2 regions of the Micromonospora craniellae genome follow, and region 2 is predicted to be linked to the other one. Evidence: riboswitches for the same ligand, from Rfam matches in the RefSeq annotation. Region 2 holds a riboswitch; the other holds the start of a gene.
The links. A riboswitch is a leader RNA that binds a small molecule or an ion and turns the genes downstream of it on or off. The one in region 2 is predicted to bind thiamine pyrophosphate.
Positions count from the first base shown of each region.

Region 1: linked by a shared signal. The riboswitch ahead of ID554_RS19280 (thiamine phosphate synthase) and the one ahead of ID554_RS22150 (ECF transporter S component) in region 2 are both predicted to bind thiamine pyrophosphate.

Region 1 is NZ_CP061725.1:4,237,988-4,245,687, reverse strand. It holds gene ID554_RS19300 (thiamine phosphate synthase) at 1-23, opposite strand, end outside; gene ID554_RS19295 (thiazole synthase) at 83-901, opposite strand; gene thiS (sulfur carrier protein ThiS) at 907-1,107, opposite strand; gene thiO (glycine oxidase ThiO) at 1,122-2,297, opposite strand; gene ID554_RS19280 (thiamine phosphate synthase) at 2,291-2,917, opposite strand; TPP riboswitch at 2,912-3,020, opposite strand; gene ID554_RS19275 (aldo/keto reductase) at 3,174-4,124, opposite strand; partial or broken gene ID554_RS19270 (ATP-binding cassette domain-containing protein) at 4,144-5,091, opposite strand; partial or broken gene ID554_RS19265 (IS5 family transposase) at 5,098-5,576, opposite strand; gene ID554_RS19260 (hypothetical protein) at 5,558-5,866, opposite strand; gene ID554_RS32480 (hypothetical protein) at 5,879-6,001, opposite strand; gene ID554_RS19255 (hypothetical protein) at 5,998-6,135, opposite strand; gene tgmC (ATP-grasp peptide maturase system methyltransferase) at 6,274-7,425, opposite strand; gene tgmB (ATP-grasp ribosomal peptide maturase) at 7,418-7,700, opposite strand, start outside.
Region 2 is NZ_CP061725.1:4,862,790-4,870,489, forward strand. It holds gene ID554_RS22140 (energy-coupling factor transporter transmembrane component T family protein) at 1-595, opposite strand, end outside; gene ID554_RS22145 (ABC transporter ATP-binding protein) at 592-2,052, opposite strand; gene ID554_RS22150 (ECF transporter S component) at 2,125-2,715, opposite strand; TPP riboswitch at 2,787-2,892, opposite strand; gene ID554_RS22155 (permease) at 3,094-4,164, shown strand; gene ID554_RS22160 (TIGR03943 family putative permease subunit) at 4,161-4,931, shown strand; gene ID554_RS22165 (alpha/beta fold hydrolase) at 4,942-5,772, shown strand; gene ID554_RS22170 (sugar isomerase domain-containing protein) at 5,843-6,592, shown strand; gene ID554_RS22175 (DUF6328 family protein) at 6,682-7,182, shown strand; gene ID554_RS22180 (acyl-CoA dehydrogenase family protein) at 7,276-7,700, shown strand, end outside.

The sequences.
Region 1 (7,700 bases), 620 kb from region 2:
ACCACACCCGAGACCGGTTGGATCTTGGTACGGAACGGCCCCTGGAGGGGCGGTTTCGCACCGAGATCGGTGAGGTCGCGGGTCACAGGTCGGGTCGACCGTCGTCGGGGGTGGAGGCGAGGGCGTGGAAACGGCGCGGGATCCGGCCCGCGCCGTACGCGAGGCGGCCCGCCTCGATCGCGTACCGCATCGCGGTGGCCATCGCCACCGGGTCCTCCGCCCGGGTGACCGCGCTGGCCAACAGGACCGCGTCGCAGCCGAGCTCCATGGCCAGGGCCGCGTCCGAGGCGGTGCCGATGCCCGCGTCCAGGATCACCGGCACCGTCACGTCCTGGCGGATCAACCGGATGTGGTGCGGATTGTTGACGCCCAGCCCGGAGCCGATCGGCGCGCCGGCCGGCATCACCGCCGCGCAGCCCACGTCGGCCAGCCGCCGCGCCAGCACCGGGTCGTCCGAGGTGTACGGCAGCACGGTGAACCCGTCGTCGACCAGTTCCTCGGCGGCCCGCAGCAGCTCCACCCCGTCGGGCAGCAGCGTGCGCTCGTCGCCGATCACCTCCAGTTTGACCCAGTCGGTGTCGAACGCGTCCCGGGCCAGCCGCGCCACCTTCACCGCCTCACCGGCGGTGTAGCAGCCGGCCGTGTTCGGCAGCAGGCGTACGCCACAGCGGTCCAGCAGGTCGAGCAGTCCGCCGGAGCCGACCGCGACGGTGTCCACCCGACGCAGCGCCAGCGTGACCAGCTCGGTGCCGGAGGCGCGGATCGCCTGCTCCAACACGTGCAGGTTCGCGGCCCCGCCGGTGCCGAGCACCAGCCGGGATGAGAACCGGACGCCGCCCAGCTCGAAGCCCTTCGTCCCGGCGTCCACCTCGTGCCCGTCCGTCGACGGTGTGCGGTCCATCCCGCTCACCCGCCCTGGGCGGCGCTGAGCACCTCGACCCGGTCGCCGCCCCGCAGCACCGTCGCCGGCCAGTCGGTACGCGGCACCACCTCGCCGTTGACCGCCACCGCCACACCGCGCTGCTGCGGGGTCACGTCCCGGACCACCTCGGCGACCGTGACCTCGTCCGGCACGCTGCGCCCGGCACCGTTCACCGTCAACTCCATCAGGCCTCCTCCGTTCACTGCGCGGGTCGGGTGGCGTCGCCGGACGTGCCGAAGCCCTCGCCCGGTCCGGCGTCGGCGGCGAAGCGCTCAGGGCGGAACGGGTCGCCGATCGGGTCGGCGGTCGTCCCGGTCACCAGGTCGACGATCAGGTCGGCGGTCACCGGGGTGAGCACGATCCCGTGCCGGTGGTGGCCGGTGGCGACCAGCACGTCCGGCCGGCCCGGCAACGGACCCAGGATCGGGGCGTTGTCCGGGGTGCCGGGGCGCAGCCCGGCGATCGCCTCCACCAGTTCGTACTCGGCCAACTCGGGCAACAGGTCGATCGCGGCACGCAGCAGCCGCAGCACCGACCCGGCACCGACCGCCAGGTCGGAGCGCTCCTCGACGGTCGCCCCGACCACCACCTCGCCGTCCTCGCGGGGCACCAGATAGACGTGCTCGCCGTCGGCGTACCCCCGGATGACGTGCCGGAAGCCCGGCGGACCGCCGTCGGGCGCGCGCAGCCGCAGCACCTGGCCCTTGACCGGACGGACCGGCAGCCCGGTGAGCGCGGCCGAGCCGCAGCCGGCGGCGACCACCGTCACCCCGGCGGAGACGTCGGCCGGTGTCCGGACCGGCTCGGGGACCAGGGTCGCGCCGGCCCGCTCGGCGGCGAGCCGCAGCGCCGGTACCAGCCGACGCGGGTCGACTTGGTGATCGGTGGCGGCGAACGCGCCACCCCGGACCCGGACAGCCAGCGCCGGCTCACGGTCGCGCAGCTGGGAGGGACGCAGCGGCGTCACCGGCAACCCCAGGCCCTGCTGGTACGCCCAGAGTCGACGCGCCTCGGCGAGGTCGTCGGCGGTCAGCCCGACCATCAGCGTGCCCTCGGTGCGGTAGCCGATGTCGGCGCCGGTCGCCTCGGTCAGCTCGGCGGCGAACGCGGGCCAGCGGGCCGCCGACTCGGTGAGCAGGGCGGTCAGCTCGTGCTCGCCGAAGTACGCTTCGGCCACCGGCGCGAGCATCCCGGCGGCGACGTGCGAGGCACCCGAGCCCGGCGCGGGATCGTGCACGACCACCCGCAATCCGTGTGCCGCGCAGCGCCAGGCGATCGCCAACCCGATCGGGCCCCCGCCCACCACCGCAACGTCCGGTGTAAGGAAGGGTCCCCTGCTAACGCCTCCGGTATAGGAAGGGCCCCCTGCTAACACGTCAACGCCCCGGTCAGCTCGGCCGCGACGCGGGCGGGGTCGGCGGCTCCGGAGAGCGCACCGACCACCGCCACCCCGTACGCGCCGACGGCGCGCAACGCGGGCACGTCCGCCGCCGTCACCCCACCGATGGCGATCACCGGCACGGCGACCGCCTCGGCCACCGCCCGTACCCCGGAAACGCCGATCGCCGGCGGCAGCCCGTCCTTGGTGGTGGTGGCCCGGCAGGGACCGACGCCCAGGTAACTCGCGCCGGCACCGACCGCCTCGGTGGCCGAACCCGGCTCGCGGGCGGTGGCCCCGAGCACGGCGGCCGGGCCGAGCACCTGCCGCGCCGCCGCGACCGGCAGGTCGTCCGCGCCGACGTGGCCACCCGCCGCGCCGGCCGCCAACGCCACGTGCAACCGGTCGTTGACCAGGCAGGTGACCTCGTACGGCGCGCAGAGGGCAAGCACCCGCCGGGTCAGGTCGTACGCCTGGCGGTCGGTCGCGCTGTCCTCGACCCGGATCTGCACCAGCAGTTCGGTGCGGGCCACCGGCAGTACGGCCCGGAGCACGGCGAGCGGATCCCGCCCGGGCCGGGTGTCGGTGATCAGATGCAGTCGTCCCAGGGACGGCACGGCAACACTCCTCCCTGCGCCGGCATTACCCGGATCAGGTTCGACGGTCGGGGGCTCACAGCCCCCCTCTCAGCCCGGTCGACCGGGCTCCCGTGGGTCACTTGCGTGGTCACCGTACGACAGATCGGCTGACCTGCCAAGGTGCGTCCCGCAGGGACGCCTGCTGTTAGGAGGGGGCCCTTCCTCTACCGCAGGCGTTAGCAGGGGTCCCTTCCTTACCTTGGCGGAATGCGTTCGCCCCGTCGCGTGGTGACGCCTACCGGTCGAGCACGGCGCGCAGCGCCTTGAGGTCCGCCTCGCCCGGCTGCCAGGTGCCCGCCTCGGCGTTGGCGCGCACCTGGTCGGGCGTGGTGGCGCCGGCGATGACCGAGGTGACCGCCGGCTGGGCGGCCAGCCCGCCGATCGCCACGTGCAGCATCGACACGCCCCGCTCGGCGGCGTACGCCTCGATGCCCTCGATGGTGTCCCAGTCGGCGGCGGCGAGCCGCTTGGCGTACCGGCCGCCACCGGCGAGGCGGCTACCGGCCGGCGGGGCCTCGCCACGCTTGTACTTGCCGGTGAGCAGCCCGTTGGCCAGCGGGAAGAACGGCAGCATGCCGAGGCCGAACCGCTCGCAGGCGGGCAGCACCTCGATCTCGGCGTCCCGGTTGAGCAGGCTGTAGTGGTTCTGGGCACTGACGAAGCGGGACGTCCCCCGGGTCTTCGCCGTCCAGTCGGCGTCCGCGATCTGCCACCCGGCGAAGTTGGAGTTGCCCAGGTAGCGCACCTTGCCGGCACGGACCAGGTCGTCCAGGGCCGCGAGCGTCTCCTCGATCGGGGTGCCCGGGTCAGGCTCGTGGAGCTGATACAGGTCGATGTAGTCGGTGTCCAGGCGGCGCAGCGACGCCTCCACCGCCCGGATGACGTACCGCCGCGAGCCGCGCACGCCGAAGTCGCGCCCGTTGTCGCCACCCATCGACATGCCGAACTTGGTCGCCACCACCACGTCGTCGCGGCGGCCCTTGAGGGCCGCGCCGAGCTGAGTCTCCGACGCACCGTACGGCTCGCCGTAGATGTCGGCGGTGTCGAAGAAGTTGATCCCGACGTCGAGGGCGGCGTCGACCACCGCGCGGGTACCGTCCAGTTCGAGTTTGCGGCCGAAGTTGTTGCAGCCGATCCCCACGACGGACACCACGAGCCCGGAGTCGCCCAACCGGCGATAAGTCATCTCAGTCACGAGATCAACCCTATGTCGATCGCCTGACCTCCCACACCGGCTCCGGTGTCTCCACCACCTCACCGTCACCGCGGAACAGCAGAAAGCGGTCGAAGGTCCGGGTGAACCAGCGGTCGTGGGTGACCGCCAGCACCGTGCCGGAGAAGGCGGCCAGCCCGGCCTCCAACGCCTCGGCCGAGGCCAGGTCGAGGTTGTCCGTCGGCTCGTCGAGCAACAGCAGGGTCGCCCCGGACAGCTCCAGCAGCAGCACCAGGAAACGGGCCTGCTGGCCGCCGGAGAGCGTGCCGAAGCGCTGGTCGCCCTGCCCGGCCAGCTCGTACCGGCTGAGCGCGGCCATCGCCGCGTGCCGGTCCATGCCGGCGCGGTGCTCGTCGCCCCGCCACAGGATCTCCACCAGCGTCTTTGCCATCAGCTCCGGCCGGTCGTGGGTCTGCGAGAAGTGCCCGGGGCGCACCCGCGCGCCGAGCCGGGCCGTCCCGTCGTGCGCCACCGGCGCGAGCGCCGCCGCACCGTCGACCGGGCCGTTGGCCGGGTCCGGGTCCGTGCCGCCCCGGGCCAACAGGCGCAGGAAGTGGGACTTGCCGGTGCCGTTGGCGCCCAGCACCGCCACCCGGTCGCCGTACCAGACCTCCAGGTCGAACGGGTAGGTCAGGCCGTCGAGTTCGAGCTGTTCGCAGATCAGCGCGCGCTTGCCGGTCCGGCCGCCGGCCAGTCGCATCCGGATGTCCTGGTCCTTCGGCGGTACGGGCGGTGGCCCGGCCTCCTCGAACTTGCGCAACCGGGTCTGCGCCGACTGGTACCGGGAGGCCATGTCCGAGTTGTACGCCGCCTTCTGCTTGTACATCAGCATCTGCTCGCGCAGCTTTTGGTGCTCCTCGTCCCACCGTTTACGCAGTTCGTCGAGGCGGGCGTGGCGGGCCGTCCGGGCGGAGTGCCAACTGGCGAAGCCGCCCGGGTGCCTGGTGTCCGATGCCTGACCCGGCGTGATCCGCGTGGCGAGCGACCGGCCCCGCCCGTCGGTCACAGAGCGCACCTTCGTGGTCAGTCCCCCACGGGAACGACCCAGACCCTCACGCGCCTGCGCCTGCTTGGCATCGAGCCCCCTTTACGGGCCCCCGCCGCATGCTGATGAGCACGCACCACCGTCGAATCGACCTGAGCGTGCCAGTCGACGTCACCGTCCGCCTCGGCCACCGTGATCACATGCGCCTTCAGCCTGGCCCACGTACCGTCGGCGGCCCACCGGCGGAACCGTCCGGCCAGGGTCTTCCACGGCCCGTACCGCTCCGGCGCGTCCCGCCACGGCGAACCTGTCCGCTTCACCCAGCAGATCCCGTTGATCACCTGCCGGTGATCACGCCACTGACCACCCCGAACCGGCTGCTCGGGCAACAACGGCTCCAGGATCGCCCACTCGTCATCCGTCAGATCAAACCGCGCCATACAAGGAACAACGAACCACCCCCAAGATCCGCGAGACACGCCCTAGGCGTCCGGGGAAGAAGGCCGGTGTCCTTGGCGTGTTGCCGGTTGGCGAACCCGCCGATCAGCCGCACGTGCAGGTCAGACAGCGCTTGACGCGCCTGCGGGCTGTCGGCGTAGATGCCCATGCAGTGCTCGCCCATGTCGTCCAGGCAGACCAGCACCGGGGTACGGAACGGTTCATACCGCACGACCAGGCTCCAGTCATACATGCTGTCCTCGGGGCAGTGCAGCACCAGCACCAGCACCACGCTGCCACCTCCCTAGAACAGCCGGTACTCGCCCCCGAACGCGATCAGCGACCCCGCCTCATCGAACACGGCGTGCGCGTCGATCGCGGACGCCCACCGCACACGGACGACCGTCGCGGCCACGAAGTCACTCAACGCCCCGGCACGGCCGGGTCCGGGTGGGCCAAGTCCCACGCCAGCCGTTCGGCCAGCTTGCGGCGCCGCAGCACGCCACCGTTCGGGGTCAGGCATCGCCCGCCCCGCCTCGGATGCTGGCTGGCCAGCAACACCGCGCGTCACCCCCAAAGCTTGACACCCCCGCCCCACCCAGCGCGAGATATGGCAGGGAAGCACAGCCCACGGACGGGACGGGAAACCCCGCCCCGGCCGTGAATCCGTCCCTGCGAGGGACCGCCATGCCCGGAAGGCTACCGGCGCGCGCCCGCGTCGTCCCACACCACCGCGTCCGGGTTGTCCAGCCAGAACCGGTGTTCCCCGGTGTCGGTGACGGTCAGCCCGAGGCGGTCCCGCGACGGTGCCCCGGCGTCGCGCCACCGGTCGTAGACGGTTTCGAACTCGTCCCACAGGTCACGCGGCCCGTACTGCTCCACCTGCCCGGCGGTGTCGTCGACCGCCGCCCATGAGCCGTCCAACGCGAACAGCCACATCTGTTCGTTGCCGCCGTCCGGGGTGAACCCGAGCCACGTCACGCCGGGGACGCGCAGCGCCAGCCACAGCCCGGCGTCGGTCTGGTGCAGGACGAAACTCGGGTGCCGGGTCGGCCGGGTGGTGCCGGTCTGCTTGACAGCCGTGGACAGCGCCGCCGTTGCCCGGTTGGCCGAGCGGACGGGCATGAACCCGCCCGACTGGGCCAGGAAGAACCCTTGCCCGCTCCCGCCGTTGACCTCCAACCGTACGAGCGGACCGCCGCCGAGGTCACGCCACAGGCTGACCACGACGGCCCCGCCGTCGCGTACCTGAGCCAGCCACGCGGGCGGCACCGCAGGCACGGACACCGTGGCGATCAGCCGGTCATAGGGGGCGCTCTCCGGCCAGCCCCGTTCGCCATCGCCCGTGACCAGGGTCGGCCGGTACCCGCACGCCGCGATTCGTTGCCGGGCCAGGTCCGCGACCACCGGGTCAACCTCCACACTGGTGACGTTCTGCGCACCGAGCCGGTGCGCCAGCAACGCCGCGTTGTAGCCGGTGCCGGTGCCGATCTCCAAGACCCGTTCCCCACCGGAAAGGCGCAACGCCTCCAGCATCAACGCCATGAGCCCCGGCTGTGTCGAGCTGGATGTGCCGGTCCCCGCCAGCGGTCCGCCGTCCGGGTCCGGGCTGACCGTGCCGTCCAACTGTGTGGTCAAGGTGGTATCGGCGTACACCATCCGCCAATAGTCCGGGTGGGTCGCGTCGATCGCCTGCCACCGCCCATCGGGCAGCGACAGAAAGAACGCGGGCAGGAACACATGACGTGGCACTTCACCGAACGCCTTCCTCCATAGCGGATCGGACAGGTAGCCGTCAGCTTCCAACCCGGCAACGAACCGGGGAATGTGCTCGGACAGTTGTTCAGTCATGCGTGGCACCTTCCAACGCGTCGGCGATAGCAGCAGCTATCGGTAATCCGGTTTCGTGTTCTATCCATGCCCATTGCCCGTTCGGGTTCGCCTCCAAAAACACGTGCTCACCGTCCGGAGTGACGACAAAATCCAGCGCGGCGAAACGCAGCCGGCGCAACGTGACGAAACGCCGCACCTTGTCCGCCACCTCCTCCGGTAGCGTGTCGACGCTGTACCGAAGATTGCGGTAATCCGCGCGCCAGTCGGCGCGACCTTTCTCCGTCAACGCGTCG
Region 2 (7,700 bases):
GCGTGAACGCGGTGGACACGAACAACCGCAGCTTCGCCACCGGGTTGCGCCCCGCCTCCACCCCGCGTGCGCGACGGGCCATGACGATCATCTGCCACTCCTGCCCGAGCAGCGGCAACAGCCGGAACGCCGCCAGCGCGCCGATCGCGAACCGGGCCGGTGCGCGGGCGTTCTGCACCAGCGCGTCGGCCAGGTCGGTGGGATCGGTGGTGGCGAAGACGATCACGCCGGGCAGGGCCACCGCGAACAGGCGCAGCACCAGGCCGAGCGCGGTGAGCAGCACCGCCGAGGTGACCACGACCGGTCCGGCGTCGAGCAGTACCCGTCCCGACCGGTCCGCGGCGAAGAGCACCAGGGTGACCAGGACGCCACCGGCGGCGGCCAGCAACGGCCACACCCGGCGGAACAGCACCCGGTAGCGCACGCCGAACAGCGGCAGGACCGCCAACTCGATCGCGATCGCGATCGCCGGTGCGACCGGGTCCAGCGTCGCCAGCAGCGGAAACGCGAACAACAGCGCCGCCGCCAGCTTGGCCACCGGATTGCGTCGGGCCAGCGGCGCATCCGGCCGGGCGACCGGTTCGAGGTCGATCATCGGTAGCCCGCCGGAGCCGCCGATGGCGGGACTCCCGGGTCCGGTGAACGCGTCAGCGTCAGGGTCTGGTCGGCCAGCGCGGCGACGAAGTCGGCGTCGTGGGTGACCGTCACCAGGGCATGACCGGCGTCGCGTAGCTCCGCGAACAGGTCCACCAGTTCCCGCCAGGTGCGCCGGTCCTGGCCGAAGGTGGGCTCGTCGCAGATCAGCAGCCGGGGCGCGGTGGCCAGGGCGGTCGCCACGCTCAGCCGCCGCGCCTCGCCCCCGGAGAGGGTGTACGGGTTCGCGCCGGCCAGCCGGTCCAACCGCAGCCGGTGCAGCAGCTCGTCGACGCGCCGCCGGACCTCCGTCTCGGTGGCACCGGTACGCCGGGGGCCGAGCGCCAGTTCGTCGAAGACCGTGCCGGTGACGAACTGGTGCTCCGGGTCCTGGAACACCGAGCCGATCCGGCGTGCCAGTGCGGGCGCACGCCATCGGTGCGGTGGTGTGCGAGCGTCTGCGCCGGCCAGGCCGGCACCGGCGACCAGGTGCCCGGTGCCCGGTCTGCGTAGCCCGCCGAGTAGCCCGGCGAGGGTGGACTTGCCGGCGCCGTTGGGGCCGAGCACGGCGAGCGCGGCACCGGCGCGTACCGCCAGGTCGGTGGCGGCCAGCCGGGGCGGCTGGCCGAGCCGGTCGGCGGTGAGCAGCACCTCGCCGGGTCCGGTGGTGGCCCGGCGGGGCGGGATCTGGCGGCCGGGCACCCAGACGCCGTCGGTGGCCAGGGCGTCGCCGTGGGCGGTGAAGACGGCCTCCGGCGGGCCGTCGACGCGGACGCCGCCGCCGGCGTCGAGCACCACCACCCGGTCGACCAGCGAAAGGGCGTCGGCCACCCGGTGCTCGACCAGGATCAGGGTGGTGTCGCCGTCCACCGCGCGGGCCACGGCGGCGCGGACCAGGTCGGCCCCGGCCGGGTCGAGGTTGGCGGTGGGCTCGTCGAGCAGCAGCAGGGCGGGACGCAACGCGAGCACCCCGGCCAGGGCGAGCCGCTGCTGCTCGCCGCCGGAGAGCGCCGCGGTGGGGCGGTCCCGCTGGTACGGGAAGCCGACCCGATGCAGCGCCTCGTCCACCCGGGGCCAGATCTGTCCGGCGGGTACGCCCCGGTTCTCCAGCCCGAACGCCACGTCGTCGCCGCTGCGGGCCATGACGAGCTGGGACTGCGGATCCTGGAACACGATGCCGACCCGCTCGCGGACCTCGGCCGGTGCTCGGCCGTCGATCTCGATGGTGCCCTCCTGCTCACCGGAGTCCTCCGGCAACAGCCCGGCCAGCGCGGCGAGCAGAGTGCTCTTGCCGGCGCCGGAGGGCCCGAGCAGCAGTACCCGCTCGCCGCGTCGTACCCGCAGGTCCACGCCGCGTACCGCCCAGGCCCGTCGCCCGGCGTGGCGCCAGCCGAAGCCGCGCAGCCGCACCTCGCCCACCTGCCACCCCCGCTTCTCGCACCCGCCCCATTGCTGGCCCAGAGCCAGCCGTACCGGCTCCATCGGGCGAGGTCAGACCAGGTTCCGGTCCCGGCCGGCGGGGAAGCGGTCCAGGACGCCGGTGCCGGCGAGCGCCTTGGTGAGCGCGTAGCCGCCGGCACCGGCGATCACGGTGGCACTGAGCACGGTGAGCAGCGCGTACGGGATGCGGTAGGTGCCCAGTTCGTACGCGGCGTTCCAGACGAAGAAGTCGAACAGCGCGGCGCCGAGGCCGGTCAGCGCACCGGCGAGCAGCGCCGTCGGCAGTCGGAACGAGCGGTACCGGAAGGCGGCGAAGGCCATCTCCGCGCCGAGGCCCTGGATCAGGCCCTGGACGATGGTGATGCCGCCCCACTCGGAGCCCAGCAGCGCGGAGATCGTCGCCGCGACCGCCTCGCAGAACAGCGCGGCACCCGGCTTGCGGATCACCAGCCCGCCGAGCACCGCCGGCACCAGCCAGACGCCGTACATGACGGCCTGGCTGGCTGGGAAGAAGGCGAAGGCCGGGTCGGCCGCCCGCCAGAGCAGGCCCCAGGCCCAGAATATGACACCGAAGCCGACGGCGATCACCGCGGCCACGACGATGTCGACGGTGCGCCACCGGGTGGTGGTCGGTTGGCTCATGAGTTGCTCCCCAGTCCAGTGTCGAACCAGGCAAGACGCACGCCGCGCCCGGCGTGGCCGGGCCGTGGCGGGCTGGAGGTGGACCGAACTCCCTGCGCTGGCATTACCCAGATCAGGTACGGAGGGTCTGCGGGCGGACCCGCACTCTCAGCGCTGTGCGCTCCCCTGTCGGAGGTGGTGTTGTCCCGCCGACGCTAACACCTTCGAAGATTGACGGACAATGTGATCTACGCAGGTCATGCCGGGTGTCGACGGCCGGTGCGCCCGGCGGTGGCCGCCGGGGGCGGGAACCCGCCCGGTTTTGTGACATTCATCGACGCCATCGGTGCCGGACGGTAATCTCAGGCCGCCGATCCACGAGGGCCGAGAGGCGACAGGGTGAGCACAGACACGGACCATGCCGCGTCGGCCGGTGAACCGGAGAGCCGCCCGACGGGCGTGGCCACCGAGGAGCGCCCGACCCGCCCGGCCGGTGGCGAGCCGCCCCGGCGCTGGCTCGGCGACCGGATCGGCTCGGTGGAGATCCTGGCGGGCCTGCTGGTCCTGCTGATCATCTTCCGTGACCCGCTGGCCGAAGCGCTGGACGATCCCCGCATCCAGACGTGGACCACCGTGTTCGTCTCGATCATGGTGCAGGCGGCGCCGTTCCTGGTCTTCGGTGTCCTGCTCTCCGCCGTGATCGCGGTCTTCGTACCCCGGTCGTTCTGGGCCAGGGCGCTGCCCCGGCACCCGGCGCTCGCGGTGCCGGCGGCCAGCGCGGCCGGCGTGGTGCTGCCGGGCTGCGAGTGCGGGTCGGTGCCGATCGCGGGGTCGCTGATCCGCCGGGGCGTCACCCCGGCGGCGGCGCTGGCGTTCCTGCTGGCCGCCCCGGCGGTCAACCCGATCGTGCTCGTCGCCACGGCGGTCGCCTTCCCCGACAATCCCGAGATGGTCCTCGCCCGGGGAGTCGCCAGCCTGGTCGTGGCCATGATCATGGGTTGGCTCTGGCTGCGGCTCGGTCGGACCGAGTGGATCAAGATGCCACGCCGCCCGGAGCTGGACGACCCGCGTCGGGGCCGGGCCTTCTGGGCCGCCGTGCGGCACGACGTCACCCACGCCGGTGGCTTCCTGGTGCTCGGTGCGATGGCCGCCGCCAGCATCAACGTGCTGGTGCCGGAGCGCTGGCTCCAGACCCTCGCGGACAACGCCTGGCTGTCGATCCTGGCGCTGGCGCTGCTCGCCGTCCTGCTCTCGCTCTGCTCCGAGGCGGATGCCTTCGTCGCGGCCTCGCTGTCGCAGTTCTCCCTCACGTCCCGACTGGTATTCCTGGTGGTGGGGCCGATGGTCGACCTCAAGCTGATCTCGATGCAGGCCGGTGTCTTCGGCCGGCGGTTCGCCTTCCGGTTCGCGCCGGCCACGTTCGCGGTCGCCCTGCTGGTGGCCACCGGAGCCGGGATGGTGCTGCTGTGAACCGGCAGGCGCAGGCGGTGATCCTGCTGCTGCTCGGCGGGGCGGTGATCCGGGCCAGCGTCACCGACCTCTACCTGCGGTACGTCAAGGAGGGGCTGCGCCCCTTCCTGATCGCCGCCGGTCTGCTGCTGGTGGTCGCCGCGGTGATGACCCTCTGGTACGAACTGCGTCCCTCCGCGCCCCGCGCGGCGACCCCGACCGGCGGCGGGCCCACCGGCCCGGCGAGCGGTCCCGCCACCGTGGCGACCGACCACGACGGCCACGGTCACCACGAGCCCCGGGTCGGCTGGCTGCTCATCCTGCCCGTCCTCGGGCTGCTGCTGGTCGCCCCGCCGGCCCTCGGGTCGTACGCGGCGGAGCAGGCCGGCACCGCGCTGAACGCCCCCCGGGAGTCCGACTACCCGCCCCTGCCCGACGGCGACCCGGTGCAGGTCAGCGTGCTCGACTACGCCTCCCGGGCGCTGTTCGACCGGGGCGCCTCGATCGGCGACCGGCGGGTGGTTCTCACCGGTTTCCTGGCCACCGGCGCCGGTGGCGAGCCAATCCTGGCCCGGATGGTGCTGTCCTGCTGCGCCGCCGACGGACGGCCGATCAAACTCGGGCTCACCGGCGACGTACCGGTCGGGCTGCCCAACGACAGTTGGGTCGAGGTGGTCGGCCGCTACAGCGACCGGCTCGGCCGGGACCCGGTCAACGACGCCGAGATCCCCTATCTGGAGATCGAATCGTGGCGGCAGGTGCCGGTGCCCAAGCGCCAGTACGAGTAGCCTGCCGGACATGCACGTCGACGCCCGAGGTCTGCGGTTCGAGATCCGTCCCGGCGGCCCCGAGTCGGGTGAGCCGGTGCTGCTGCTGCACGGCTTCCCGCAGCACTCCGGCGAGTGGGACGCGGTGGTGCCCACCCTGCACGGTGCGGGCCTGCGCACGTACGCGCTCGACCAGCGGGGCTACTCGCCGCAGGCGCGGCCGACGGAGGTGGCGGCGTACCGGCTGGGGGAGTTGGTCGCCGACGCGGTGGCGGTGCTCGACGCCCTCGGTGTGACGCAGGCGCACGTGGTCGGCCACGACTGGGGCGCGATCGTCGCCTGGGCGCTCGCCGCCGGCCACCCCGACCGGGTACGCACGCTGACCGCCGTCTCCGTGCCGCACCCGGCCGCCATGGCGCACGCGCTGGCCAACGACCCGCAGCAGAAGGCGCGCTCGGCGTACATGCTGCTGTTCCGGCAGGCGGGCGTGGCCGAGAAGACGCTGCTGGCCCTCGACGCGCTCGGGCTGCGGCGGCTGCTGCGCGAGGTCGGCGACGACGCGCGGGTGGCCGCGTACGCCGACCCGCTGCGCGAGCCGGGCGCGCTTACCGCGGCGCTGAACTGGTACCGGGCGATGTCCCGCACCGAACTGGCGGCGGTCGGCCCGGTGTCGGTGCCGACCACCTTCGTCTGGAGCGACCGCGACGTCGCCATCGGACGGACCGCCGCCGAAGCCTGTGCCGCACACGTGAGCGGCGACTACCATCTCGTCGAACTGCCCGGAGTCAGCCACTGGATCCCGGACGAGGCGCCCGCTCCGCTGGCCGAGGCGATCCTGGCCCGAGCCCGCCCGACCGCCTGAGAACAGTCCGCGCGGAAAGCTGAGTGAGGTCGTCGGGTGGCGGCGATCCGTGAGAGGCGGGGGAGAGAGCATGACGCTGAGTGCCGAGGGCTACCTGGCCGAGGTGACCGCGACGATGACCCGGGTGGCGGGCAGCCAGCGGGAGCAGGTGGCCCGGGCGGCCGACCTGGTCGCCGAGGCGATCCGCGCCGACGGGGTGGTGCACGCCTTCGGCACCGGTCACTCGGAGGCCCTGGCGATGGAGATCGCCGGCCGGGCCGGCGGGCTGGTGCCGACCAACCGGATCGCCCTGCGGGACGTGGTGCTGCACGGCGGGGAGCCGGCCGACGTGCTGGGCCCGAAGCTGGAGCGGGACCCGTCGGTCGCGCACCGGCTCTACGACCTCGCTCCGGTCGGCCCGCGTGACGTCTTCGTGCTCGCCTCGAACTCGGGTGTGAACGGGGCGATGGTGGAGTTCGCCTCGCTGGTCGTCGACCGGGGGCACCCGCTGGTGGCGATCACCTCCGCTGCGCACTCGGCCCGGATGGAGTCCCGGCACCCGTCCGGGCGCAAGCTCGCCGACTTCGCCGACGTGGTGCTGGACAACGGCGCCCCGTACGGCGACGCGACCCTGCCGCTGCCGTCCGGCGGCGCGGTGGGCGCGGTCTCCTCGATCACGGCGGCGTTGCTGGCCCAGCAGATCGTGGTCGAGGTGGTGGCCCGGCTGCTGACTGCCGACGAGCAGCCGCCGGTCTATCTGTCGGCCAACATCGCCGGCGGCGACGCGCACAACGACGCCCTGGAGGCCCGCTACGCAGGGCGGATCCGACGCGGTTCCTGAGCCGGTTTCGGGTGGTGCGCGGCGGGGCATCTGCGTTCCGCCGGTCGGGCCATCCGGCCGGGTGGAGCGTGTTCCCTCGGAGGTTCGCGGTGTCCAAGGAGACCGAGAAGCAGCGATGGCAGCGAAACTTCGCTGACCTGCTTCAGGAGTTACGGGTCGCGCAGACCGGCGTGCAGATCCTCTTCGCCTTCCTGCTCACCCTGCCGTTCAGCAACGGCTTCACGCGTACCACACCGTTCCAGCGGGACGTGTACGTCGTCGCGCTGATCGCGGCGGCTGGCGCCACCGCGATGATCATCTCGCCGGTGGCGTTCCACCGGGCGTTGTTCCGGCAGGGTCGCAAGCCGGAACTCGTGCAGTTCGCGCACAGGATGGCCAGCGCCGGTCTCGCCTTCATGCTGGTCGCGATGGTCAGCTCGGTGCTGCTGATCACCGACTTCGTGCTCGCCCGGCCGGTCGCCTTCCTGCTCAGCGCGGTCACCGGCCTGTGGTTCCTCACGTTCTGGGTGATCCTGCCATTCGTCCGTCGAAACTGGGGTGACGACGACATCGACGACGAGGAGGACCCGAGCGGGCTCTCCCCGGCCTGAACCGCAGGAGCGGGGCCGGCCAGGCGATGGATAACCGTGACTACCTCTGGGTAACAGACGCGGGTAGCCTGCTGAACAGGCGGAACAGTCCGAATGCCGGATCCAGCCCCGGGGGTTGCCGTGGCCATCGCCGAGTACCAGCGTCCACCCGTAAGCGCCAGCCAGCACACCGACCCGCCGCCCGACGCGGCGGGTCGGGCGTCCGAGAAGCAGGTGTCCGAGAAGGAGGCCCGCCAGGTAGCCGAGGCGGCCCGGCAGAGCACGTGGGATCGGCCGAGCTTCGGCAAGGAACTCTTCCTGGGCCGGCTCCGGCTCGACCTGATCGACCCGTGGCCCCGGCCCGACCCGGCGGAGGACGAACGGGCCGGTGAGTTCCTCGCCCGGCTGCGCGCGTACGTCGCCTCCGAGGTGGACGGTGCCGCCATCGAGCGGGACGCCCGCATCCCCGACGAGGTGTTCCAGGGCCTGGCCGGGCTCGGCGCGTTCGGCATGAAGATCAGCCGGGAGTACGGCGGGCT